Arthrobacter crystallopoietes: one gene and its partner. The protein of the gene in region 1 interacts with the protein of each later gene in a pairwise test. Links are inferred from orthologs where the notes say so. Each region holds a gene or a part of one and is shown in the gene's direction. Other genes may lie near its edges. The genes, in order: abc-f and J5251_RS17450.

Region 1 (15,976 bases):
TGATTATTGCCGACGAGGACTCCTACGTCCACTACATTGAAGGCTGCACCGCCCCGATCTACACGTCGGACTCGCTGCACTCCGCCGTCGTCGAAATCATTGTGAAGAAGGGCGCACGCGTCCGCTACACGACTATCCAGAACTGGTCCAACAACGTGTACAACCTGGTCACCAAGCGTGCCATTGCACACGAGGGCGCCACGATGGAATGGATCGACGGCAACATCGGCTCCAAGGTCACCATGAAGTACCCGGCCGTGTACATGGTCGGCGAACACGCCAAGGGCGAGACGCTGTCGATCGCCTTCGCCGGCGAGGGCCAGCACCAGGACACCGGTTCCAAAATGGTCCACCTCGCACCGAACACCTCCAGCGCCATCGTGGCCAAGTCCGTGGCCCGCGGAGGCGGCCGTTCGGCGTACCGCGGCCTGGTCCAGGTCCGCGAAGGTGCCAAGAACTCGAAGAACAGCGTCGTCTGCGATGCGCTGCTGGTGGATACCATCTCGCGCTCGGACACGTACCCGTACATCGACGTCCGTGAGGACGACGTGACCATGGGCCATGAGGCAACAGTGTCCCGTGTCAGCGAAGAGCAGCTGTTCTACCTGATGTCGCGCGGCCTGGCCGAAGACGAAGCCATGGCCATGATCGTGCGCGGCTTCATCGAGCCGATCGCTCGCGAACTGCCGATGGAATACGCGCTTGAGCTGAACCGCTTGATCGAACTGCAAATGGAAGGATCCGTAGGTTAATGACTGAGATCACTGAAAAAGCAAGGATCGGTGCTCCGGCCATTGACGGCTTCACCGAAGAGGGCGAAAACCTCTCACCGGCGAACCCGGATAAATCCCCGCTGGCAGGCGCCAGCGCCAAGAGTCACAGCCATGGCGGCGGCGTAGGCGTTCCGGACAGTTCCCGCGCCGGCCGGCTGACTTCGTACAAGGTCGAGGATTTTCCTGTCCTGACCGGACGCGAAGAAGACTGGCGCTTCACCCCGCTCAAGCGGCTGCGTGGACTGCACACCCAGGCGCTGACCGGCGCAGCGCCCACCGTTGCCGTCACCGGTCCAGAAGGTGCCGAGCGTCCGGCCGGCATCACGGTGGAAACCGTGGGCCGCGAGGACTCCCGCATCGGCAGCGCCGGCATCCCGGAGGACCGCGTTTCCGCGGCGGCCTGGGAAGCCTTCAGCGACGCCACCGTGGTGACCATCCCGGCCGAGGCCAGCATCGAAACCGCCGTCGGCATCTCGGTGACCGGCAGCAGCAAGGACCCGTCCGCGCAGCACATCGTGATCGTCGCGGAGAAATTCTCCAAGGCTGTTGTCGTGCTGGACCACAAGGGCAGCGCCACCGTCTCCCAGAACGTCGAGATCGACGTGCAGGACGGCGCGGACCTGACCGTGGTATCCGTCCAGGAATGGGACGACGACGCCGTGCACGCCTCCTCGCAGCAGGCCAAGGTCGGCCGTGACGCGAAGTTCAAGCACGTCGTGGTCAGCCTTGGCGGCGACCTGGTCCGTGTCACGCCGTCCGCACGGCTGAAGCAGACCGGTTCCGTCGTCGAAATGTTCGGACTCTACTTCGCCGACGCCGGCCAGCACCTGGAGCAGCGCCTGTTCGTCGACCACGCAGTGCCGAACTGCAAGTCGCGCGTGCTGTACAAGGGTGCCCTGCAGGGCGAGAACGCGCACACCGTGTGGGTTGGCGACGTTCTGATCCGCAAGGAAGCCGAAGGAACCGACAGCTACGAGGCCAACCGAAACCTGGTCCTCAGCGACGGTGCCCGGGCGGACTCGGTGCCGAACCTCGAGATCGAGACGGGCCTGATCGACGGCGCCGGCCATGCCAGCACCACCGGCCGTTTCGACGACGAGCACCTGTTCTACCTGATGGCCCGCGGCATCGACGAGAAGACCGCCCGCCGTCTGGTGGTACGAGGCTTCCTGAACGAGATCATCCAGCAGATCAAGGTTCCGGCACTCGAAGAGCGCCTGACCGATGCTGTTGAGCGGGAACTGGCGGCAGGGAACTTCTGATGTCCGAAGCTCCACGCGGCAAGCTGGTGTGCAGGGCCTCCGACATACAGGTGAAGGCGGCGCTGCGCATCCTGGTCGACGACTATCCGGTCGCCATCGTCCGGGACTCCGAGGGCGGACTCCATGCACTGGGGGACACCTGCTCGCATGAGGACTATTCACTGTCCGAGGGCGATGTCGAAGACGGCACCATCGAATGCTGGGGCCACGGCTCGCAGTTCGACCTGCGCAGCGGCCAACCGCTGAGCCTGCCGGCCTTCGAGCCGGTGCCGGTCTTCGCGTTGGAGCTGGACGGCGACGATGTGTACGTCGACGTCACCACGGTCACCAACGGAGCTCCCGCTCCGGATTTGCACTAAGAACTTTACGAACTTCACACCGCGGCCGGACCGAACGGCTGCAGAGGAGAAAGCAGACAGATGTCTACTCTGGAAATCAAGGACCTGCACGTCAGCATCGAGACTGAGCAGGGCAAGAAGGAAATCCTCAAGGGCGTGTCCCTGACGATCAAAACCGGCGAGATCCACGCCATCATGGGCCCCAACGGTTCGGGCAAGTCCACGCTGGCCTCCACCATCGCCGGGCACCCGCGCTACACCGTGGACTCCGGTTCCATCACCCTGGACGGCGAAGACGTGCTGGAGATGAGCGTGGATGAGCGCGCCCGCGCCGGTCTCTTCCTGGCCATGCAGTACCCGGTCGAGGTGCCCGGCGTAACCATGACCAACTTCCTGCGCACGGCCAAGACCGCCCTGGACGGCGAAGCTCCCAAGCTGCGCACCTGGACCAAGGACGTCAAGGAAGCCATGAGCCAGCTGCGCATCGATGCTGACTTCGCCCAGCGCAACGTCAACGAAGGCTTCTCCGGCGGCGAGAAGAAGCGCGTGGAGATCCTGCAGCTCGAACTCTTCAAGCCGAAGTTCGCCATCATGGACGAGACAGACTCCGGCCTGGACGTCGACGCGCTGAAGGTTGTCTCCGAAGGCCACAACCGTGTGCACGAAACCGGAGCGATGGGCACCCTGCTCATCACCCACTACACGCGCATCCTGCGCTACATCAAGCCTGACTTCGTCCACGTGTTCGTCGACGGACGCATCGCCGAGGAGGGCGGCCCCGAGCTGGCCGACCGTCTGGAAGAAGAAGGCTACGACCGTTTCCTGCCAACTGCAGCAAAGGCCTGATCATGACCGAAGCCAACATTTCGCAGACCTCTCTCGAGGATGTTGAAGAGGCCCTGAAAGACGTCATTGACCCGGAGCTCGGCGTCAATATCGTGGACCTGGGCCTGCTCTACGGACTGAAGTACGCCGAGGACGGCGCCCTGCTGATCGATATGACCCTGACCACTGCTGCCTGCCCGCTGACGGATGTCATCGAGGAGCAGACTGCCCAGGCGCTGGACGGCGTTGTCGATGACTGGCGGCTGAACTGGGTATGGATGCCGCCGTGGGGTCCGGAAAAGATTACCGACGATGGCCGCGACCAGATGCGCGCGCTCGGCTTCAACATCTAACCAGCCTCGTTGCTGATGGGCGGACTTCCCTGCGGGAAGTTCCACGCGACGGAGGGCCGGGGACCGGAAACGGGGTCCCCGGCCCTCCGTCGGTTAATCCCCCGCTGGCGTAACTTCGGCGCTAGCATCAAGGTTATGGGTGAAGTCGCCGTGACCAGGTCCGCCAGCGGGCGGTACGACGAAGTTTTCGTGGCACGCATGTACCACGGGGTGGTGGCACTGGCCGCTGTCCTCGGCCTGGTGCTCCAAATAATCGCCATGCTCGAATCGCCCGCTTACGCCCTTGAACCGGCCCACCAGTGGTGGAACTATCTGGGCTACTTCAGTGTCCAGGCAAGTGTGCTGGTCTTCATTGTCTCCCTGAGCCTGCTGATGGACTCTGCCCGCGAGGCGGGTCCGGTCTGGCGAGCCGTGCGTGCGGTCTCCCTGATAGCCGTCCTGCTCGTTTTCCTGTTCCAGTTCACGGCGTTCAGGGGACTGCCGGACTTTACCGCGCTCAGCAGCACGGCGGTCATGGCCGACCGGATGTTGAACTATGCGGTCCCGGTGCTGGCCGTGACCGGATGGCTCATCTTCGGCCCGCGCCCACGGATCGGCCTGCAGACCATAGTCTGGTCACTGCTGTATCCCGCCGCCTGGCTCATCGGTAGTCTCGTCCGCGGTGCCGCCGCCGGCTGGTACCCCTACCCTCCGCTCGATGCCGGGGTCAACCCGCTTCCCGCCGTCGTTGTTAACGGCCTTTTGCTGCTCCTGATCTGGCTGGGGGCCGGGTTCCTCTTTCTGCTCCTGGACGCCCGGATGGGACGGGAGCCCGACGGCTACATCCCCGGTTTTGGTCCCGACGACGGTTCCGGCACCGATGAGGACGGTGTCACCGACGGCAGGAAGATTGGACCCGGCGAACCGCCGACGGGCTGAAGCTGCTACGAAGGGGTGTCCAGGTCGGCGGCGCTGAAGGTATCGCACTGTGCAGGATCGCCGGTCTCGTAGCCCTGGACAAACCATGCCTGCCGCTGGTCGCTGGAGCCGTGTGTAAAGGTGTGGGGGTTGACCTGGCCGGTACTGGCCTGCTGGATCCGGTCATCGCCGACGGCGGCAGCCGCCGAAAGCGCGTCCCGCAGGTCGTCCCGGCCGATGGGCTGCATGAAAGGGCGGCCGGTCGTCTCGTCGATCTGCTCGGTGGCGTTGCCGGCCCAGACACCCGCATAACAGTCTGCCTGCAGCTCGACCCTGACGGCGCCGGAAGCGGCTCCTTGGGGATCCTGCTGCGAGTAATTGATGGCGCCGGTCAGATTCTGGATATGGTGTCCGAACTCGTGCGCCACCACGTATTCTTCGGCCAGCGGGCCCTCGGCCGCACCCAGCTGGTCGGTCAGCTGGTCAAAGAAGCCGGTGTCGAAATAGGCAGTGGTATCGGCCGGGCAGTAAAACGGTCCGACGGCGCTGGAGGCCGTGCCGCAGCCGGTACTGACCTGGCCGTCAAAAAGCACCACGGACGGCCGCGGGTACGTCATGTTGAAGCGGGGGAGTTCCTCGCCCCAGAACCGGTTCAGACTATTGACCGTGCCCACTACACGGCAGTCGCGGCGGGTGTTGGCGTCCTGGCCGGTCTCGCACTGGGCCGAAATACTCTCCGGGCCAGTGGCCTCCTGCTGCACTGAAGTGCCGGAGCCGAGTCCGAGCCCCTGCAACAGCTCCGGTGGAACCCCCAGCAGCGAGGCGATGAGCACCACCAGTCCGCCGCCGCCGATGGCGATCTTGCCGCCCATGCCACCCCGCCGGTCCTGGACTTGGGACGTATCCAGCCTGGAGCCCTGATTGAAACTCATGGGCTTAGAATAGCGCCGCTGGCCGTCGGTAGCGGCGCTATTGCTCCTTTTCCCCGAGTCCGCGTGCGGCCAGGGCGTCCCCAGTCTGCCGGGCATAAGCCACCGCGCCGATGATGACGGGCTGCACGATGGCGCGTGGGGAAGATCCAAGACCGCGGGCCTTGGCCGCATCCCGGACATCGTGCAGGGACCCGAGGAGGTACGGGATGCTCCGCAGCATCAATGAGATGGTCAGGGCGAAACGCTCGGGATCGGCGCCGAACCGCCGCAGGGGGGTTACGGCCGCAACCAGCCCGTCGAGCAGCCGCTGCGTCTCTGTGGTGGAAGTCAGCAGATTGGCCGCATAGATGCAGGTCAGCAGGGCGGCCACCACGGCCAGGGCTCCGGCCGGCGAGTCGACCCACCAGCGGTAGGCAACCACCACCAGAAGGAAAAGCCACATAGCGCGCAGCGGGGTCGCCAGCTTCCGGACCGGAAGCCCCGCGGCCACATGCAGGACAACGACGACGGCCAGAACCGCCGTGCGGGGAAGGGCGCCGGGGAGGGCCAGCACCGAGATGCCGGCCGCGGCAAGCAGCAGGAATTTCAGCAGCAGCGGCGCCCGATGCAGCCAGCTCCGCCCGGGTACGTAGGCGCTGATCAGGTGGGCCCGGCCTCTCACGGCGTTGGCTCCCGTATGCCGGCGCAAAGCTTGCGGTAAAAGTCCACGGCTGTGGGTGGATCGCCGTCGTAAACCACTGTGCCCGAGTCCACAACGAGCGTGCGTTCACTGTCCCGGGCCAATTCCAGGTCATGGGTGGCCAGGATGATCTGCTGCGGCAGCGCGGCCAGCCGGTCCCGCAGCAGCAGCGTGTTCTTCAAATCAAGCAGGGTGGAGGGCTCGTCCAGCACCAGCACATCCGGAGCCACTGCCAGCACGCTGGCCAGGGCAGCCAGTTGACGCTCCCCGCCGGAGAGCTGGTAGATGCTCTGGTCGGCCAAGGCGGCGAGGCCGAAGCCGATCAGGATTTCCATTGCCGCGTTCCGGCGGTCGGTACGGTTGCGGTGGATCCGCCGCAACGACAGTTCGACGTCCTCGAGCGGCGTGGGCATGACTAGCTGGGACAGAGGGTCGGTGAAGACAAAAGCGACTTTCCGACGTACAGCGGCCCCGTGTCTGGCCGTATCACGGCCGCCCACATCCACGGTTCCGGCGTCGGGGAGGACCAGGCCGTTGATCAGTTTGAGCAGGGTCGATTTACCGGAGCCGTTGGCGCCGATAATGCTGATGCGCTGCTCCCCGAGCGCCAAATGCGGCACGGAAAGGATCGGTGCTGCGTCTTCGGCGAAGTCGGGACGGACCAGGACGTCGCGGAACTTGATCATGTCAGCGTGGCCGGCGAAGCAGATCAGGGAAGGCTTTGTGGATGCCGACGGCGATTGCAGCCGCCGCGGCGTTCTTGACCAGATCCCCGGGGACGAACGGCAGGTCGGCAACCAGCGCAGCGCCGAAGGCCAGCTGGCCGTTGAGCATCATGCCGGCGATCCCGCACAGATGCGTCAGGACCGTGCCTGCTGTGGCCGCCGCGAACAACCACAGCGTGGTCACCGTGGTCAGCTTGCGGACCCGCCGGAGCGCCGGCCGCGCCAGCACTCCGATGAGCGCAGCCGCGAAGGGGAAGGAAAGCAGGTAGCCGGCCGAACCCATCGCCAGCACGCCCAGACCGCCCTGGTAGCCGGCGAAAATGGGCAGGCCGACCAGGCCAAGCAGAACATACAATCCCACCGCGGCGAACGCGCGGGCGCCGCCGAGGACGAGTCCGGCCAAGGCAACCACCATGGTCTGGAGCGTTATGGGCACACCGAGAATGTTGCCGGCCGGGATCGGGGGAACGGCAATCGATGCGGCAGTCAGGGCGGCGAAGACGCCGATGAGAGCCAGGTCGGTGCCGTTCCAGGAGCGGCGGCGCGCCGGGCTTTCGTCGGCAGCGGGGGAGCCGCCGACAATACCGGAGGTTGCGGGGTTCCGATGGTGGGCGGACTGCTTCGACATTGAAAGCTCCTTCTGTGGCATGAGGACAACATGTCTGTCCTCAGCTAACGAGAATAGCGCCTGCGAAGCGGGGAACGGTTGTAGGTTTCCTCCGAAGTCATACGGGCCGGTAGACTGGAAAGGCTGATTTCTGCAGCATCTTGTACTGCATATTCCCTTATATCCCCTTTGGAGAGGTCCCACCTGTGATTACCGTTAATGATCTTGAGCTGCGCGCTGGAGCCCGTCTGCTCATGGACGCGGTGTCATTCCGTGTGGACAAGGGCGACAAGATCGGGCTGGTAGGCCGCAACGGAGCAGGCAAAACGACCCTGACCCGGGTTCTCGCCGGCGAGGGCATTCCGGCAGCAGGCCAGGTCACCCGTAGCGGAGATATTGGCTACCTGCCGCAGGACCCACGGACACCGAACATGGACCAGTTGGCACGAGACCGGATTCTTTCTGCCCGCGGACTGGATATCGTCTCCGGCAAGCTACGCGCCGCGCAGGCCGACATGGCCAGCGAGAATCCGGACGTCCAGGCCAAGGCCATGCGCAGCTACGACCGGCTCGAAGCCGAGTTCCTTGCGGGTGGCGGCTATGCTGCGGAGGCGGAGGCGGCCGCGATTTCCTCCAACCTCGCGCTGCCGGAGCGGATCCTGAACCAGCCGCTCAAAACCCTTTCCGGCGGCCAGCGCCGCCGTGTTGAACTGGCCCGCATCCTGTACTCCGGCGCCGACACCATGCTGCTGGATGAGCCCACTAACCACCTGGACGCCGATTCCATCAGCTGGCTTCGCGAGTTCCTGAAGAACCATCACGGCGGACTGATCGTAATCAGCCACGACACCGAGCTGCTCGAAGCCACCGTCAACAAGGTCTTCCTGCTCGATGCCAACCGCGCGACCATCGACATCTACAACATGAACTGGAAGCGCTACCAGCTGCAGCGCGAAACCGATGAGCGCGCCCGCAAGCGTGAGCGTGCGAATGCGGAGAAGAAGGCTGGGGTCCTGATGGACCAGGCCAACAAGATGCGTGCCAAGGCCACCAAGGCCGTTGCAGCGCAGAACATGGCCAAGCGGGCCGAGCGGCTGCTCAGCGGACTGGATGCCGTGCGTGCCAGCGACAAGGTCGCGGCGCTGCGTTTCCCGGACCCGTCTCCCTGTGGCAAGACCCCGATGACGGCTGAGGGACTGAGCAAGTCCTATGGCTCATTGGAAATCTTCACCGATGTGGACCTGGCGATTGACCGCGGTTCCAGGGTTGTGATTCTCGGACTGAACGGTGCGGGTAAGACCACACTGCTGCGGATGCTCGCCGGGGTGGATTCACCGGACACCGGCGAAGTCATTCCCGGGCACGGGCTGAAGATCGGCTACTACGCGCAGGAGCATGAAACGCTCGATACCGAACGCAGCGTGCTGGAAAACATGCGCACGGCTGCCCCGGATCTGCAGGACGCCGAAGTCCGCAACATCCTGGGCTCGTTCCTGTTCTCCGGCGACGACGTCAACAAGCCTGCCGGCGTACTCTCCGGCGGGGAGAAGACCCGTTTGGCGCTGGCCACCATTGTTGCGTCCTCGGCCAACGTACTGCTGCTCGACGAGCCCACCAACAACCTCGATCCTGCCAGCCGCGCCGAGATCCTGGGCGCGCTGCGCAACTATAGCGGCGCGGTGGTCATGGTAAGCCACGACGAGGGGGCAGTGGAAGCGCTGAACCCCGAGCGCGTTGTCCTGCTGCCCGATGGCGTGGAGGACCTCTGGAACGAGAGCTACCTGGACCTGGTCACGCTCGCGTAGCGCTGACGGCTGCTGGCGGCGGGCTCAGTCCCGCTCGCTCAGCAGGGAGCCATCCGTGCGGAATCCCTGGGCGTCCAGCACGGCGTCTTCTTCTTCTTCGGCGCTGGGACGCTTGCGGGAACGCTTCTGCGCGGCCGGCCGCGGAGCGGGATTGGCCTCGTGATAGCCCGCTTCTTCATCTTCCTCCTGCAGCCGGTCCATTATTGCCTGCTGCCGGGCGGCATAGCCGTAGCCGACGAAGAACAGCACACCGAAGGCGTACCACTGCATGGAGTAGGACAGGTGCGGGCCCTCATCGATCGCCGGCTTGGGCATGAGGACGGGACGCTCAGCGGGGGCGGGATTTTCCGCCGCCATCAAGCCGTAGCCGCCCGTGAAGACCGGGTAGTCCAGCTCGGCTGCATACTCGTCCAACTGGATCGATGCCAGTTGCCCCTCCGGAGCACCGCGGTCCACTGATGACTCACCCGGCTTAACCCGTGCGACGACGGTGACATCACCCTCCGGGGCTGCCGGAACCGTATCTGGGCGGCCGGCCACATTATTGCCAATGGGCAACCAGCCGCGGTTGACAATGACCGCCGGCCCCGAGACCAGCTTCAATGGGACTAGGACCTCGTATCCGGGTCGGCCGTTGAGTGGGCGGTTGCGCACCACCCGCTGGCCAGCTTCGTCGTACTCGCCACGCAGGACCACGGGCGTCCACTCATCGGCGTCGTCGGCTTCGGCGAAGATATCCGGCACGGTCTCAAAATCGACAGGGTCGGCGTCGTAATTGGATTCAATCGCGGTAACAACGTCGTGGGCCTGGTCCCTGCGGTCCATCTGCCAGTTGCCCAGGAGAACACAGACGGAAGCGAGCAACGCGACCAGAAGGAGCCAGCCCAGCCACTTCGCGCTGAATAGAAAACGGTACATCAGCTAGCTTCCCTCTACCGGAGCGGCCAGTGGCTGGGTATCGCACCACAGCCCGCGCAGCTTGAGATAGTCCTCCAGCCAGCCGCGGTGGTCTTCGCAGGCCAGCCAGATCTTCCGCCGTTCGGGCGTGTGGATTTTCGGGTTGTTCCACCTCACCTGCCAGTCCGCGGCAGCGCGGCAGCCCTTTCTGGAACACACCGTCTCAGCCGGCATTGGCTGCCCGCCCCCGGACAGCTGGTCAAAAATACTCACGCGGCGCTTTCGTCCTTCCGGCGCTTCGTCACCGGGCTCAGATTGCCCTCGAAGACCTCATAGCTGTCATGAACCGGTGCGGCAGGTCCCGCACGCCGGTGAACCGTTTCCGAGCCGGTTGCCCGTTCCGGTCCTTCGCCGGGTGCGGACGTGCCTGCTTCCTGTTCCTCATCCACGATCTCGCCGGGCACCACCACGGGTTCCGCGGCCTTCGCAGCGGCTTCCGCAGATTCCAGTTCGCCGGCGGGTGCATGGTCCAGCAACGCATCGCTGTGCTTGAGATTGCTCTGGTCGCTGCCACCATTGGCAATGACGACCGCGATCCAAGGCAGGAAGACTGCTCCGGCCACAAAGAGCCATCTGGCCCAGCCGTCGATGAAAAAGAACAGCAGAAGGCAGGCCAAGCGGATTCCCATCGCAAGGGAATACTTGACCATCCGACGGTGCATCTCGTCCGTGTGGCTTTCGGGGACATCCGTAATGCTGAGGACTTCCCGATCATCATCTGGCTGCTTATTCATCACGCTCCATAGACCCACTTCAATTCTCCCACGTGCCGGAACCCAGACGAAGTCCGTGGCCGGGATGGCTGGGATGGCCATGGTCACATGCGGGCCCGCAGCCGGCAGAGGGCTAGGATTCTTTAGAAATAAACCGCGTTCAACGGAGGTAAATGTGAGCAACGAACAGCAGACCGGGCGAAGCGTCCTGGTCACGGGCGGCAACCGCGGGATCGGCTTGGCCATTGCCAAGTCCTTCCTGGCCAACGGCGATAAGGTAGCCATCACCTATCGTAGCGGTGACGTTCCCGAGGGTCTGCTGGGCGTCAAGGCCGACGTCACCGATACCGCCTCCCTTGACGCAGCTTTCACAGAGGTTGAGGCCGCCCATGGTCCGGTAGAAGTAGTTGTGGCAAATGCCGGCATCACCCGCGACACGCTGCTGCTGCGGATGAGCGAGGACGATTTTACCGATGTCGTGGACACGAACCTTGGCGGCGCCTTCCGCGTCATCAAACGGGCCTCCAAGGGCATGATCCGGCTGCGCAAGGGCCGCGTTGTCCTGATCTCCTCCGTTGTCGGCCTGTACGGTTCCCCCGGCCAGATCAACTACGCAGCGTCAAAGTCCGGCCTGGTCGGCATGGCGCGGTCGCTGACCCGCGAGCTCGGTTCGCGCGGCATCACCGCCAACGTGGTGGCCCCCGGGTTCGTCAATACGGACATGACGGCCGAACTGCCCGAGGATACCCAGAAGAGCTATCTTGCCAGCATTCCTGCCGGCCGCTTCGCCGAACCGGAGGAGGTGGCCAATGTGGTCCGCTGGATCGCCAGCGACGAGGCCGCCTACATCTCCGGCGCCGTCATCCCCGTTGACGGCGGCCTCGGCATGGGGCATTAGCAGCGGCCAGGCGGCTTCGGCTGCAGTTTGTCGGTTTCCTACAACAGGTCCGGCTTCACGTACTGGCAGTATGGAAGCAGACAACCATTACCGTTAAGCGTTTCCTACAAGGAAGCGCAGGGGAGTCCCCCGCAAAAATTGAGGAGCAGCCATGGGTGCACTGGAAGGCAAGTCGGCCATCGTGACGGGATCGTCCCGCGGGATCGGCGCAGACGTAGCGAAGAACCTCGCCGCAGAAGGCGCTTCCGTGGTCATCAACTACCGCCAGAAGGCGCCGCGTGCCAACAAGGTAGTCACGCAGATCGAAGAAGCCGGCGGCCGCGCTGTGGCGGTCGGGGCGGACCTCACCGTGCCGGAAGGCGCGCAGGCGCTGGTCGACGCGGCCAAGGAAAACTTCGGCGGACTGGACCTGCTGGTCCTCAATGCGTCCGGCGGCATGGAAACCGGACTGGGTGAGGACTACGCCATGCGCCTGAACCGCGACGCCCAGGTGAACATGCTCAGGGCCGCCGTGGACGTCATGCCCTCGGGTTCGCGAGTCGTCTTCGTCACCAGCCACCAGGCACACTTCATCGACACTGTCCCCACGATGCCCGAGTATGAGCCGGTGGCCCGGAGCAAGCGGGCCGGCGAGGACGCCTTGCGGGCCGAACTGCCGGCGCTGGCGGAAAAGGGCATCTCGCTGGTAGTCGTCTCCGGCGACATGATCGAAGGCACAGTGACCGCTACTCTGCTGGACCGCGCGGCACCCGGGGCCATCGAGGCCCGTCGCGAGGCGGCGGGCAAGCTGTATTCGGTCGAGGAGTTTGCCGTGGAGATTGCCAGGATGGCGACGGCGGACGTTCCTTCCGGGCACACGGAGCTGGTCGGCGGAGCCGACTGGTTCCAGAACGCCCAAGCCTGAGTCCCTCCACCGGAACCTGAGCCGGCGGCTGCAGCGGAATACTTCCGCGGCAGCCGCCGGCCGTTTAAACTGATTCCCAGGCAGTCCCGCAGGCGAGACCCCGAGCCCCTTGAAACCGCCTAGACACCGGCGAAGAGCCTGACGACGTCCAAATAAGGAATGTTGATCGCGGCGTCGGCGGCCTCGCGGACGGCCGGTTTGGCGTTGAAGGCCACGCCAAGGCCGGCGGCTGCCAGCATGTCGAGGTCGTTGGCACCGTCACCAATCGCGATGGTGTGCGCCAGATCGATGTCTTCCACCTGGGCCCACTCGCGCAGCGAGGCTTCTTTGGCGGCCCGGTCGACGACGGCGCCATCCACCCGCCCGGTCAGCGCACCCTCCGCGGAGCCCAGCAGGTTGGCCCGCCAGTAGGTGAGTTTAAGCTCAGAGGCCAGCGGATCGAGGATTTGGCTGAAGCCGCCGGATACCACCGCGACCACGTGGCCTGCGTCCAGGAATGCCTCCACGAGCTCGGCCGCCCCGTCAGAGAGTTGAACCTTCTCCCGGACCCGGTCGGTTACGTCCAAGGGCAGGTCCCGCAGTGTCTCCACACGCGCGTGCAGGCTCTCGGCAAAGTCCAGTTCGCCGCGCATGGCCGCCTCGGTCACGGCGGCGACCTCTGCACCCTTGCCGGCATGCTCGGCCAGCATCTCGATCACTTCCTGCTTGATCAGTGTGGAGTCCACGTCCATGATCAGCAGCTTGCGGTGTGGTCCCGCCAGTTCGGACGGCATGACTGCCGTTCCCAACGACTCGGTGATCACGGGTTTTACCGCCGCCCGCAACGCCGAGAGGCCGGCGGCGATATCGCCGTCGTACCCGACGGTCAGTACGGTGGCCCGGAAGCGGTCGTTGTTGAAGTTTTCCAGTTCCACAATGTCCCCGCCGGCCTTGGACACGGCGTGCTGGACGGCGGCAAGATAATCGTCGGGGAGTTCGACGCCGTAGGAAACAACGCGGAAAAGCGAGAGCATGCGGGGTGGATCCTTGTCTTCACGGCGGGGCCGGACGGATAAACAACGGGGAAATGTGCCGGATCCCATCATCGCTAACCGGCGTAGCGTTTGGCGAATGCTACGGCTTTTAGCCTAATGTCTACTCCTATGAGCGATGTTCTTGAATTTGCCGGAGTCAGCGTTGTCCGCGGGCGCAAAACCCTGCTTGACAGCGTCGACTGGCAGGTCAAGGACGGTGAGCGCTGGGTTATTCTCGGTCCGAACGGTGCTGGCAAGACTACGCTGCTGCAGATCGCCGGTGCTCGTCTCCATCCTACCAAGGGCGAAGCCGGCATCCTGGAAGAGACCATGGGCTCGGTGGATGTTTTTGAGCTGCGGCCCCGGATCGGATTGGCGTCGGCGGCGCTGGCCAACCAGATACCCGAGCATGAAACGGTCCTCAACGTCGTGGTGACGGCGTCCTACGGTGTCACCGGCCGCTGGCGCGAGCAGTACGAAAAGATGGACGAACGCCGCGCCTTCCGGCTGTTGAACCAGTGGGGCATGTCCACCTTCCTGAACCGCCCGTTCGCCACCCTGAGCGAAGGCGAACGCAAGCGCGTGCAGATCGCCCGTGCACTGATGGCTGATCCGGAACTGTTGCTGCTGGATGAGCCGGGCGCCGGACTGGATCTGGCAGGCCGCGAGGACCTGGTGCAGCGACTGAGCGAACTGGCCGCAGACGAGGAAGCTCCGGCCCTGGTCCTGGTCACCCACCACCTCGAAGAAGTTCCGCCGGGCTTCACCCATGCCATGCTCCTGCGCGAGGGCGGCGTGGTGGCGCAGGGCCCCATTGCCGAAGTCCTGACCGAAGAGAACCTCAGCTCGGCCTTCGATTTGCCGCTTGAGCTCAAGGAAGACGGCGGCCGGTACACCGCCGTCGCACGGCGCGGTTAAGCTCTGCCCCTAAATGGATTTACTGCAGGCTGGAATCATTGCCCTGGCCGGGCTCTGGGCCGGAACGATCAACAGCATTGTCGGTTCCGGCACGCTGGTCACCTTCCCCGTCCTGGTGGCTCTAGGCTTCGCCCCGGTGACGGCGACCATCTCCAATGCCATGGGTCTGATCGCCGGCAACGTCGGGGGAGTCTACGGCTACCGGCGTGAACTTTCCGGGCTCCGCAGCACGCTCAAGGTCCTGCTGCCTGCCTCGTTGCTCGGCGGCATCACCGGAGCGGCCCTGCTGCTGAACCTGCCCGAGGCAGTCTTTGAATACGCCGCCCCGTTCCTGATCGTGATCGCCCTGCTGTTCGTGGTCTTCCAGCCCCGGCTGCAGAAGTGGGTGCGTGAACGCGAGGCCGCCCAGGCCCGGGAGAAGAGCCACCCGTGGGTGCTGCTGTTCCTGGTCTACTTCGCCGGCGTCTACGGCGGCTACTTTGTCGCCGCCCAAGGCGTCCTGCTGGTCGGGATCCTTGGTGTGTTCCTGCACGGCACGATCCAGCAGGCGAACGCCATGAAGAACGTGCTGGTGCTGGGCGTCAACATCATTGCCGCCATCTCCTACATGATTTTCGCATTCGACCGGATCGACTGGTGGGTGGTGCTCATCATCGCGGTCAGCTCCCTCATCGGCGCCTTGATCGGCTCCGCCGTCGGCCGTCGGCTCAAGCCTATTGTCCTGCGGGGCATCATCGTTGTCCTCGGCCTCGTGGCGCTCTACGTGATGATCTCGAACCTCATCGCATGAACCTGCACTACCTGTCCTCGGCCCAAGATCCCTGCGTAGCCGACTACACCCAGTTGACCGACACCGCCCTGCGCCGGCGCCGCGAACCGGCCGAAGGCATGTACATCGCGGAGAGTTCCAAGGTGCTGCGCCGGGCCATCGCCGCCGGCCACACCCCGAGGTCTTTCTTCCTGGCCGAGAAATGGTTGGCGGACCTGGAGGATGTGATCACGCAGTTCCCGGATGTCCCGGTCTTTGTCGGCGCGCCCGAGGTCCTGGAAGCGATCACCGGCTTCCACCTGCACCGCGGTGCCATGGCCGCGATGAACCGCCCTGCCCCGCTGCCGGTGGCCGCGGTTCTCTCCGGCGCCCGCCGCGTGGTGGTGCTGGAAGACATCGTGGACCACACCAATGTCGGTGCCATTTTCCGTTCCGCCGCCGCCATGGGCATGGACGCGGTGTTGATCAGCCCCCGCTGCGCGGACCCGCTCTACCGCCGGAGCATCCGGGTGAGCATGGGTACGGTTTTCCAGATCCCGTGGGCACGGCTGGACGACTGGCCGGGCGAACTCACCCTGCTGGGCCAGGAAGGATTTACGACGGCGGCG
Region 2 (7,713 bases), 640 kb from region 1 along the record:
AGGCCATGCCGAAACTTTCCTTGTACTGCCGGCCATTGCTATCCGTCATCAGATCCCCCGGGCTTTCGTAGGTTCCGGCGAACCAGGAACCGATCATGACCTGGCTGGCACCCGCTGCCAGCGCCAGAGCCACGTCGCGGGGGTAACGCACTCCGCCGTCGGCCCAAACATGGGCGCCAAGTTCGCGGGCGGCGGCCGCGCATTCGTACACGGCGGAAAACTGCGGCCGGCCGACGGCGGTCATCATCCGCGTGGTGCACATCGCGCCGGGTCCCACACCGACCTTGACGATGTCCGCACCTGCTGCGACCAGATCGCGTACGCCTTCGGCACTGACCACGTTCCCAGCCACCACCGGGACAGCAGGATCCAATCCCCGTACCGCCTGCAGCGCGTCGAACATCTTCTGCTGATGTCCATGGGCAGTGTCAACAACAAGAACGTCGACGCCGGCCTCGAGCAGGGCGGCGGCTTTGGCCTCGACGTCTCCGTTAATCCCGACGGCGGCCGCGACCCTGAGGCGCCCCTTACCATCCACGGCGGGGCGGTAGATCGTTGAGCGCAACGCACCGGTGCGGGTCAGAGCCCCGAGGAGGTAGCCCTCGTCGTCGACGACCGGTGCGAAGCCGACCCCGGCGCCGTCGAAAAGCTCAAAGGCCTTCCGGAGCGCAGGCTGAAGCTCACCGGAAAACATCGATGCCTGCAACGTCAGCGGGTGCGCACGCATGACCGATTCCAGCGAGGCGAACCTGTCCACGCCTTCGCATTCTTCAGCCCGGACCACACCGAGGCAACGCCCTTCGCCGTCGACAATCGCAACGGCTCCGTGGGCGCGCTTATTCATCAGGTGCAGCGCGTCGATGACGGTGTTAAAGGGCTGCAGTTTCAACGGGGTTTCGTAAACCGCATGGCGCGCTTTGACCCAGCCGGTGACTTCGGCCAGCACGTCGAGGGGAACATCCTGGGGCAGGACCGCCAGACCACCGCGGCGGGAAATCGTCTCGACCATCCGGCGGCCGGTCACCGCGGTCATGTTCGCCACAACCAGCGGAATGGTTGCCCCCGTTCCGTCCCCCGAAGCCAGATCCACGTCCAGCCGTGACACCACTTCCGACCTGGACGGAACCAAGAAAACGTCCGAGTACGTTAGGTCCGTCTGCGGCTGATTGATGAACTGCATGTTCTGCTCCTGAGATTGACGTGCAGGCAACGACAGCACGAGTCTACGACCCCGAGCGAAATCACCGTCGCCCCGCTTTTGACGGGTCCGTTGGTGCTTCGTCACATTGGTTTCAAAACAATCGGATGAGATTGGCCTGCACAGCGGATGTGTCATTAGACTGGCTAGAGGTCCAGACCCGGTGCGTCCAAACGCACCTCACGCGCCCGTGACGACTGCAGCAGGTTGTTGCCATGGGCCGCAGCGTGTGGTCTGCAGGGCAAGCGGCAACACATGGAAGAGGCGTATAACAAGTGCCAGAGCATCCCAATCTTCGTCTACCCGAGGAATTCGGCGGTAACGAATGGCTCGTCGACGAGATTTACGAGCAGTACCTCCAGGACAAGAATTCGGTGGACAAGAAATGGTGGAGCATTTTTGAATCGGCCGGCGCCGGCTCAGCTCAAACCGCTAATGGCAATGCACCGCGCGCTGCAAGGGAGGAAACCGACCCCCAGACGCGCCAACTGCCGGTAGTCAAGGAGCCCAAGGGCACCCCGGCTGCGTCCGCCGAAACCACCGCAAACAACCGCAGTGCGGAAAAGCGGATCCCCGCGGATGCCGAGCCTGCACCCAATACTTCCAAGGACAAGGCTGTGCCCGCCGCCGCTGCCGATGCGGCCAAGCCCGAGCCGAAGACAGCTCCCATCCCGGCTCAGCTGCCGAAGTCTTCACCCAACTCCCAGACCGAGGAAGACAAAATCTCGGTCCTGCGCGGCCCCGCCAAGGCCATCGCCACCAACATGGACCAGAGCCTGAGTGTTCCGACGGCTACGACGGTGCGCGCTGTGCCCGCGAAGCTGCTGATCGACAACCGCGTGGTCATCAATTCCAACCTGGCACGCGCCCGCGGCGGCAAGGTCTCCTTTACCCACCTCATCGGCTACGCCGTGGTCAAGGCACTGGGCCAGTTCCCCAGCCAGAACGTGCACTATGACGAGGTCGACGGCAAGCCCGTTGCGGTCCAGCCGGCGCACGTTAACTTCGGCATCGCCATCGACATGCCCAAGCCCGACGGTTCCCGCCTTCTTGTTGTTCCGAATATCAAGAAGGCAGAAACCATGAACTTCTCGGAGTTCTGGCACAACTACGAGGACCTCATCAAGCGCGCCCGTGCCGGTAAGCTGACCGCCGACGATTACGCGGGCACCACCTCGTCACTGACCAACCCGGGCGGCATCGGCACTGTTCACTCGGTGCCCCGGCTGTCCAAGGGCCAGGCGACCATCATCGGCGTCGGCGCTCTCGAATACCCCGCCGAATTCCGCGGGTCAAGCGAGAAGACCATAGCCGCGCAGGGTGTTGGCAAGATCATCACGTTGACCTCCACGTATGACCACCGCGTCATCCAGGGCGCCGGCTCGGGCGAGTTCCTGCGCCTCGTGGAGTCGCTTCTGCTCGGCGAGCAGGACTTCTACGACGAGATCTTCGAAGCCCTGCGAATCCCGTACGAGCCGGTTCGCTGGCGTCCGGACAACCAGGTTGACGTAGAACTGCAGGTCAACAAGATTGCCCGCATCCAGCAGCTCATTCACGCTTACCGGGTCCGCGGCCATCTCATGGCGGACACCAACCCGCTGGAGTACGTCCAGCGCAAGCATCCTGACCTGGACATCCTCACTTACGGTTTGACCATGTGGGACCTGGACCGCGAGTGGGTCACGGGCGGCTTCGGCGGCAAGTCCCGGCTGAAACTGCGCGATATCCTGGGCGTGCTCCGCGATGCTTACTGCCGCACCACCGGCATCGAGTACATGCACATCCAGGATCCGGAAGAACGTAAGTGGTTCCAGGACGAGTTGGAGCGCCCGTACGCGAAACCCAGCCGCGAGGAGCAGTTGCGCGTCCTGGGCAAGCTCAATGCAGCCGAGGCGTTCGAAACGTTCCTGCAGACCAAGTTCGTGGGCCAGAAGCGCTTTTCGCTGGAAGGCGGCGAATCCCTGATTCCGCTGCTGGACGCTGTCATCTCCGACGCAGCCGACGACGGCCTGGACGAAGTCGCCATCGGCATGGCCCACCGCGGCCGCTTGAACGTGCTGACCAACATTGCCGGCAAGACCTACGCCCAGGTGTTCCGCGAGTTCGAAGGGACGCAGGACCCGCGCAGCGTCCAAGGCTCGGGTGATGTGAAGTACCACCTCGGCACCGAGGGCACCTTCACCTCGGACAACGGCAACGAGACCAAGGTCTACCTCGCCGCCAACCCTTCCCACCTTGAAGCCGTTGACCCGGTCGTCGAAGGCATCGTGCGTGCCAAGCAGGACCGTCTCGACCAGGGCGACGGTGCGTTCGGCGTGCTCCCCATCATCATCCACGGCGATGCGGCATTCGCGGGCCAGGGCGTCGTTGCGGAGACGCTCAACCTGTCCCAGCTGCGCGGCTACCGCACAGGCGGTACGGTGCACGTCATCGTCAATAACCAGGTCGGTTTCACCACCTCGCCGCACGCGTCGCGCTCCTCGGTGTACTCCACCGACGTAGCCAAGATGATCCAAGCGCCGGTCTTCCACGTCAACGGGGATGATCCCGAAGCCGTTGTCCGGGTGGCACAGCTTGCGTACGAATACCGCCAGCGTTTCCACAAGGACGTTGTCATCGACATGGTCTGCTACCGCCGGCGCGGGCACAACGAGGGCGATGATCCCTCGATGACCCAGCCGATGATGTACAACCTGATCGAAGCCAAGCGCTCCACCCGCAAGTTGTACACCGAAGCCCTCGTCGGCCGCGGCGACATCACGCAGGACGAGGCAGACCAGGCGCTTCGCGACTATCAGGAACGCCTGGAGCGAGTCTTCGCCGAAACGCATGCCGCCCAGACCTCCCCGATTCCGGTTGTCACCAAGGACGCGGCCGCCGTCTCGGACATCGAACGCCCGCTGTCCCAGCAGGCCGAAGACGAGATCCGCCTACCAGCCAGCACGGCTGTCAGTTCCGAGGTGCTCGCCCAGATCGGCAAGGCGCACGTCAGCATCCCCGAAGACTTCACCGTGCACCCGAAGCTCAAGGCGCTGCTGGAGAAGCGAGAGCAGATGTCGCGTGAAGGTGGCATCGACTGGGGCTTCGGCGAAATTGCCGCCTTCGGCAGCCTGCTGATGGAAGGCGTTCCGGTCCGTCTGGCTGGCCAGGACTCCCGCCGCGGTACTTTCGTCCAGCGCCATGCCGTCTTCCATGACCGGTCGTCCGGCAAGGAATGGGCACCGCTTACACAGCTGTCCGAAGACCAGGCCAAGTTCTGGATCTACGACTCGCTGCTCTCTGAATATGCGGCCATGGGCTTCGAATACGGTTACTCGGTAGAGCGGCCGGACGCGCTGGTCATCTGGGAAGCGCAGTTCGGCGACTTCGTCAACGGCGCACAGACCGTAATCGACGAGTTCATCTCCTCGGCTGAGCAGAAATGGGGACAGCGTTCCTCGCTGGTCCTCATGCTGCCGCACGGCTATGAAGGCCAGGGGCCAGACCACTCCTCCGCTCGCATCGAACGATTCCTGCAGATGTGCGCTGAAGACAACATGATCGTGGCCAACCCGACCACCCCGGCGTCGCACTTCCATCTGCTGCGCCGCCAGGCCTACAGCCGCCCGCGCAAGCCGCTGATCATCTTCACACCCAAGCAGCTGCTGCGTCTCAAGGCTGCCTCCGCCAAGGTCGAGGACTTCACGGAGGGCCGCTTCCAGCCGGTCATCCCCGAGGTCCAGGAACTGAACGCTGGGGAAGTCGACCGGATGGTCCTGGTATCTGGACGCCTGTACTACGATCTGCTGGCTGCCCGCCAAAAGAACGGCGACACCAAGACGGCTCTGGTGCGGGTCGAGCAGCTGTACCCGCTGCCAGCCCAAGAAATCGAGGCCGAATTGGCCAAGTATCCGAACGCCGAAGTGGTCTGGGCCCAGGACGAGCCCGCGAACCAGGGACCGTGGCCTGTCATCGGAATGATGCTGCCGCAGAGGGTGGACATGAACCTGCGTCTGGTTTCGCGTCCCGCGTCCGCCGCCACCTCAACAGGTTCTGCCAAACGGCACGCTGTCGAGCAGGACGTCCTTGTGAAAAAGGTGTTTGAGCGTAAGTAAGTAAGATGTTGGGTGGGGTGCACAGACACCCCACCCACTTCTTTTTAACCAGAGGCCTGCCCTAACCAACCAGAAAGCATCTTGTGGAGCAACGCAAAATCAGGATCGCCGCTGTCGGCGACGAACTCCTTGCCGGTACCGGTGATCAGCGCGCCCTCGGTTGGCTCGGACGGACTCTGGCCCGGACCAATCCCGCGCCGGCCAGCCTCGAATCGTTCACTCTGGCATCGCCTAACGAGGGCACGGAGGAGCTTGCCGGACGTTGGCTGCAGGAGGCAGGACGTCGGTTTGATGACGGTTACGAAAACCGGCTCGTTATCGGACTGTCCGACCGCGACCTGGATCTGGAGCTGACAACCGCCCGGAGCCGGCTGAATCTGGCCAACATTCTTGATGGTGCAGCGCAGTTAAGCGTCAAGGCTTTCGTCGTCGGTCCACCGCCCGGCCTCGATGCAGAGCGCAACCAACGCCTTGCCGAACTGTCCGCTGCATTCGGCGATGTCACCACCCGACGCAAGCACGTCTACGTTGATACCTTCACTCCCCTGCTCAATCACGAACAGTGGCGCACGGATCTTGCCGCTAACGGCGGTGCTCCCGGGCAGGCCGGCTACGGTTTGATCGCCTGGCTGGTCCTCCACCGCGGCTGGTACAGCTGGTTGGAACTGCCCGAGCCCTCCTGACTAACTAACGCTCCCCTGGCCGTGGTCCGCCGGTCAACACCGTTCAGCCGCCGTCACCGGTTAGGCGTGCATGGACGGATGTGGGAGACTGGTACGCAGTTCTTTTTCATCAAGGTAAGGAGGCAGCTATGAGCAAGCGAGCACGCAAGCGTCGTGACCGTAAGCGCGGCGGCGCAAACCACGGTAAGCGCCCCAACACCTGAGCTACCGGTTCCCCGGTAAGGCTTACGGGTCACCCGCCAGCTGAATAATGCAGGAACCCCCGACGACCAGCAGGTCGCGGGGGTTCCTCTTTGTTTATGCCGGGACGCACTTCTAGGCGTCGGCCTGCACCGAGTCAGCGGCTTCCAAGTGCCCGATCCGGTCCAGAATCCGTTCCTTCAGTGTCTGCGGCGCAGCCTCTTGGCACGACCTCTTGACTACGCTTCGGATCAGGCACTCCAGGCTATGCTCCTGGGCGCATTCCTCGCAGCCGTCCAGATGCTGTTTGATCTCGTTGAGGTCCTCGCGGGACAACGCGCCGTCAACGTACTCATAGATCCGCTTCATGCGGTCGTCTTCGCAGTCGCCCAAGCCGTGGCAGTCGCTCATTTGCCGTTCTCCTGTTTTGTCCCGACTGTGGTTTTGTCCGTCTTTTTGCCCATTCCGCGTTCGTGCGCGTAGTCGGCCAGCAGATCGCGCAATAGCTTGCGTCCGCGGTGGAGACGGGACATAACCGTTCCGATCGGGGTGTTCATGATTTCCGATATTTCTTTGTAGGCAAAACCTTCTACGTCTGAAAAGTAGACGGCCAGCCTGAACTCCTCCGGGATCGCCTGGAGGGCTTCTTTGACGTCCGAATCCGGCAGGTGGTCCAAGGCCTCCGCTTCGGCGGACCGAAGGCCCGTCGAAGTGTGCGAAGCCGCTTGGAACATCTGCCAGTCCTCAACCTGGTCCGCGTTGGATTGGAGCGGTTCGCGCTGCCGTTTGCGGTACAGATTGATATAGGTGTTGGTCAGGATCCGGTAGAGCCACGCCTTGAGGTTGGTCCCCGGCTTGTATTGATGGAAGGCCGAAAACGCCTTCGTGTACGCCTCTTGGACCAGATCTTCGGCATCACTGGGATTGCGGGCCATACGCATGGCAGCTGAATAGAGCTGGTCCACGTACTGCATGGCGTCGCGCTCAAAGCGGGCACTGCGTTCTTCTGGTGTCTCGGTGTCAGCGGCCGCTGCCGGCGCGGATTCCTCCGTAGCCTCCAGGGGGGCAGCCTCATCGGATTTGTCTGTTGTCATCGGCACCAAGTCTACGCTGGAGGTGTTCCGGGCAGGGTCCAAACGCAGCTGCAGTCCCGCAGCAGGCTGAAGAGTTGCTGATGGCACTGATTGTCCTTTCGACACGTTGGCGCCGGCGCTATGTTCGAGAACCCGCACCTATTGCTGCTCTTCACAACGACGCAGGCACCGTACTTATTCCGCCCTCGGTCATCGTGGATTCCCCAACGTTGCGCCTGCAGGATGTACAGGGCACGCAAAAGTGCCAGACTAGAGAACAGCGTCACCAGCAGTCCTAGAAACAGCTTCCGCACTGCGGACAGCGCCAGCCAGGAGGTACTTATGACCATCGTTCGCTTTGTTGCCCGCCCGATGCTTGCCGCAACGTTTGTGGCTTCGGGAGTCGATCGCTTGCGAAATGCGCAGGACACCGCGGACCAGCTTCAGCCGGCCCTGCGGCAGGTCCAGTCCATGGTTCCCTCCGC

The links.
Region 2: the proteins of abc-f (region 1) and J5251_RS17450 interact in binary tests that used the Escherichia coli proteins (3 or more experiments, as listed by UniProt). The link is inferred for Arthrobacter crystallopoietes from one-to-one orthologs.

What each region holds. Positions count from the first base shown.
Region 1 is NZ_CP072014.1:3,166,252-3,182,227, forward strand. What follows is about bases 6,905-9,896. They hold abc-f (ribosomal protection-like ABC-F family protein), read left to right. Parts: upstream 6,905-7,597; coding sequence 7,598-9,196; downstream 9,197-9,896. Other genes in these bases: J5251_RS14525 (biotin transporter BioY), read right to left, coding at 6,905-7,412; J5251_RS14535 (SURF1 family cytochrome oxidase biogenesis protein), read right to left, coding at 9,221-9,896. In the rest of the region: Fe-S cluster assembly protein SufB, read left to right, coding at 1-752; Fe-S cluster assembly protein SufD, read left to right, coding at 752-2,035; J5251_RS14490 (non-heme iron oxygenase ferredoxin subunit), read left to right, coding at 2,035-2,394; Fe-S cluster assembly ATPase SufC, read left to right, coding at 2,455-3,219; J5251_RS14500 (metal-sulfur cluster assembly factor), read left to right, coding at 3,222-3,551; J5251_RS14505 (Pr6Pr family membrane protein), read left to right, coding at 3,687-4,469; ypfJ (KPN_02809 family neutral zinc metallopeptidase), read right to left, coding at 4,475-5,380; J5251_RS14515 (energy-coupling factor transporter transmembrane component T), read right to left, coding at 5,418-6,041; J5251_RS14520 (energy-coupling factor ABC transporter ATP-binding protein), read right to left, coding at 6,038-6,745; more of J5251_RS14525, read right to left, coding at 6,747-6,904; more of J5251_RS14535, read right to left, coding at 9,897-10,114; J5251_RS14540 (hypothetical protein), read right to left, coding at 10,118-10,366; J5251_RS20620 (DUF3099 domain-containing protein), read right to left, coding at 10,363-10,887; J5251_RS14550 (beta-ketoacyl-ACP reductase), read left to right, coding at 11,042-11,764; J5251_RS14555 (SDR family oxidoreductase), read left to right, coding at 11,916-12,668; phosphoserine phosphatase SerB, read right to left, coding at 12,788-13,681; and 3 more genes. UniProt on the Escherichia coli protein: Genetic data indicate it may be involved in ribosome assembly or function.
Region 2 is NZ_CP072014.1:3,808,474-3,816,186, forward strand. The notes cover bases 1,094-5,492. They hold J5251_RS17450 (multifunctional oxoglutarate decarboxylase/oxoglutarate dehydrogenase thiamine pyrophosphate-binding subunit/dihydrolipoyllysine-residue succinyltransferase subunit), read left to right. Parts: upstream 1,094-1,473; coding sequence 1,474-5,292; downstream 5,293-5,492. Other genes in these bases: J5251_RS17445 (GuaB1 family IMP dehydrogenase-related protein), read right to left, coding at 1,094-1,180; J5251_RS17455 (GDSL-type esterase/lipase family protein), read left to right, coding at 5,376-5,492. In the rest of the region: more of J5251_RS17445, read right to left, coding at 1-1,093; more of J5251_RS17455, read left to right, coding at 5,493-5,975; J5251_RS20710 (50S ribosomal protein bL37), read left to right, coding at 6,104-6,178; rsrA (mycothiol system anti-sigma-R factor), read right to left, coding at 6,291-6,566; J5251_RS17465 (sigma-70 family RNA polymerase sigma factor), read right to left, coding at 6,563-7,249; J5251_RS17470 (DoxX family protein), read left to right, coding at 7,571-7,713. UniProt on the Escherichia coli protein: E1 component of the 2-oxoglutarate dehydrogenase (OGDH) complex which catalyzes the decarboxylation of 2-oxoglutarate, the first step in the conversion of 2-oxoglutarate to succinyl-CoA and CO(2).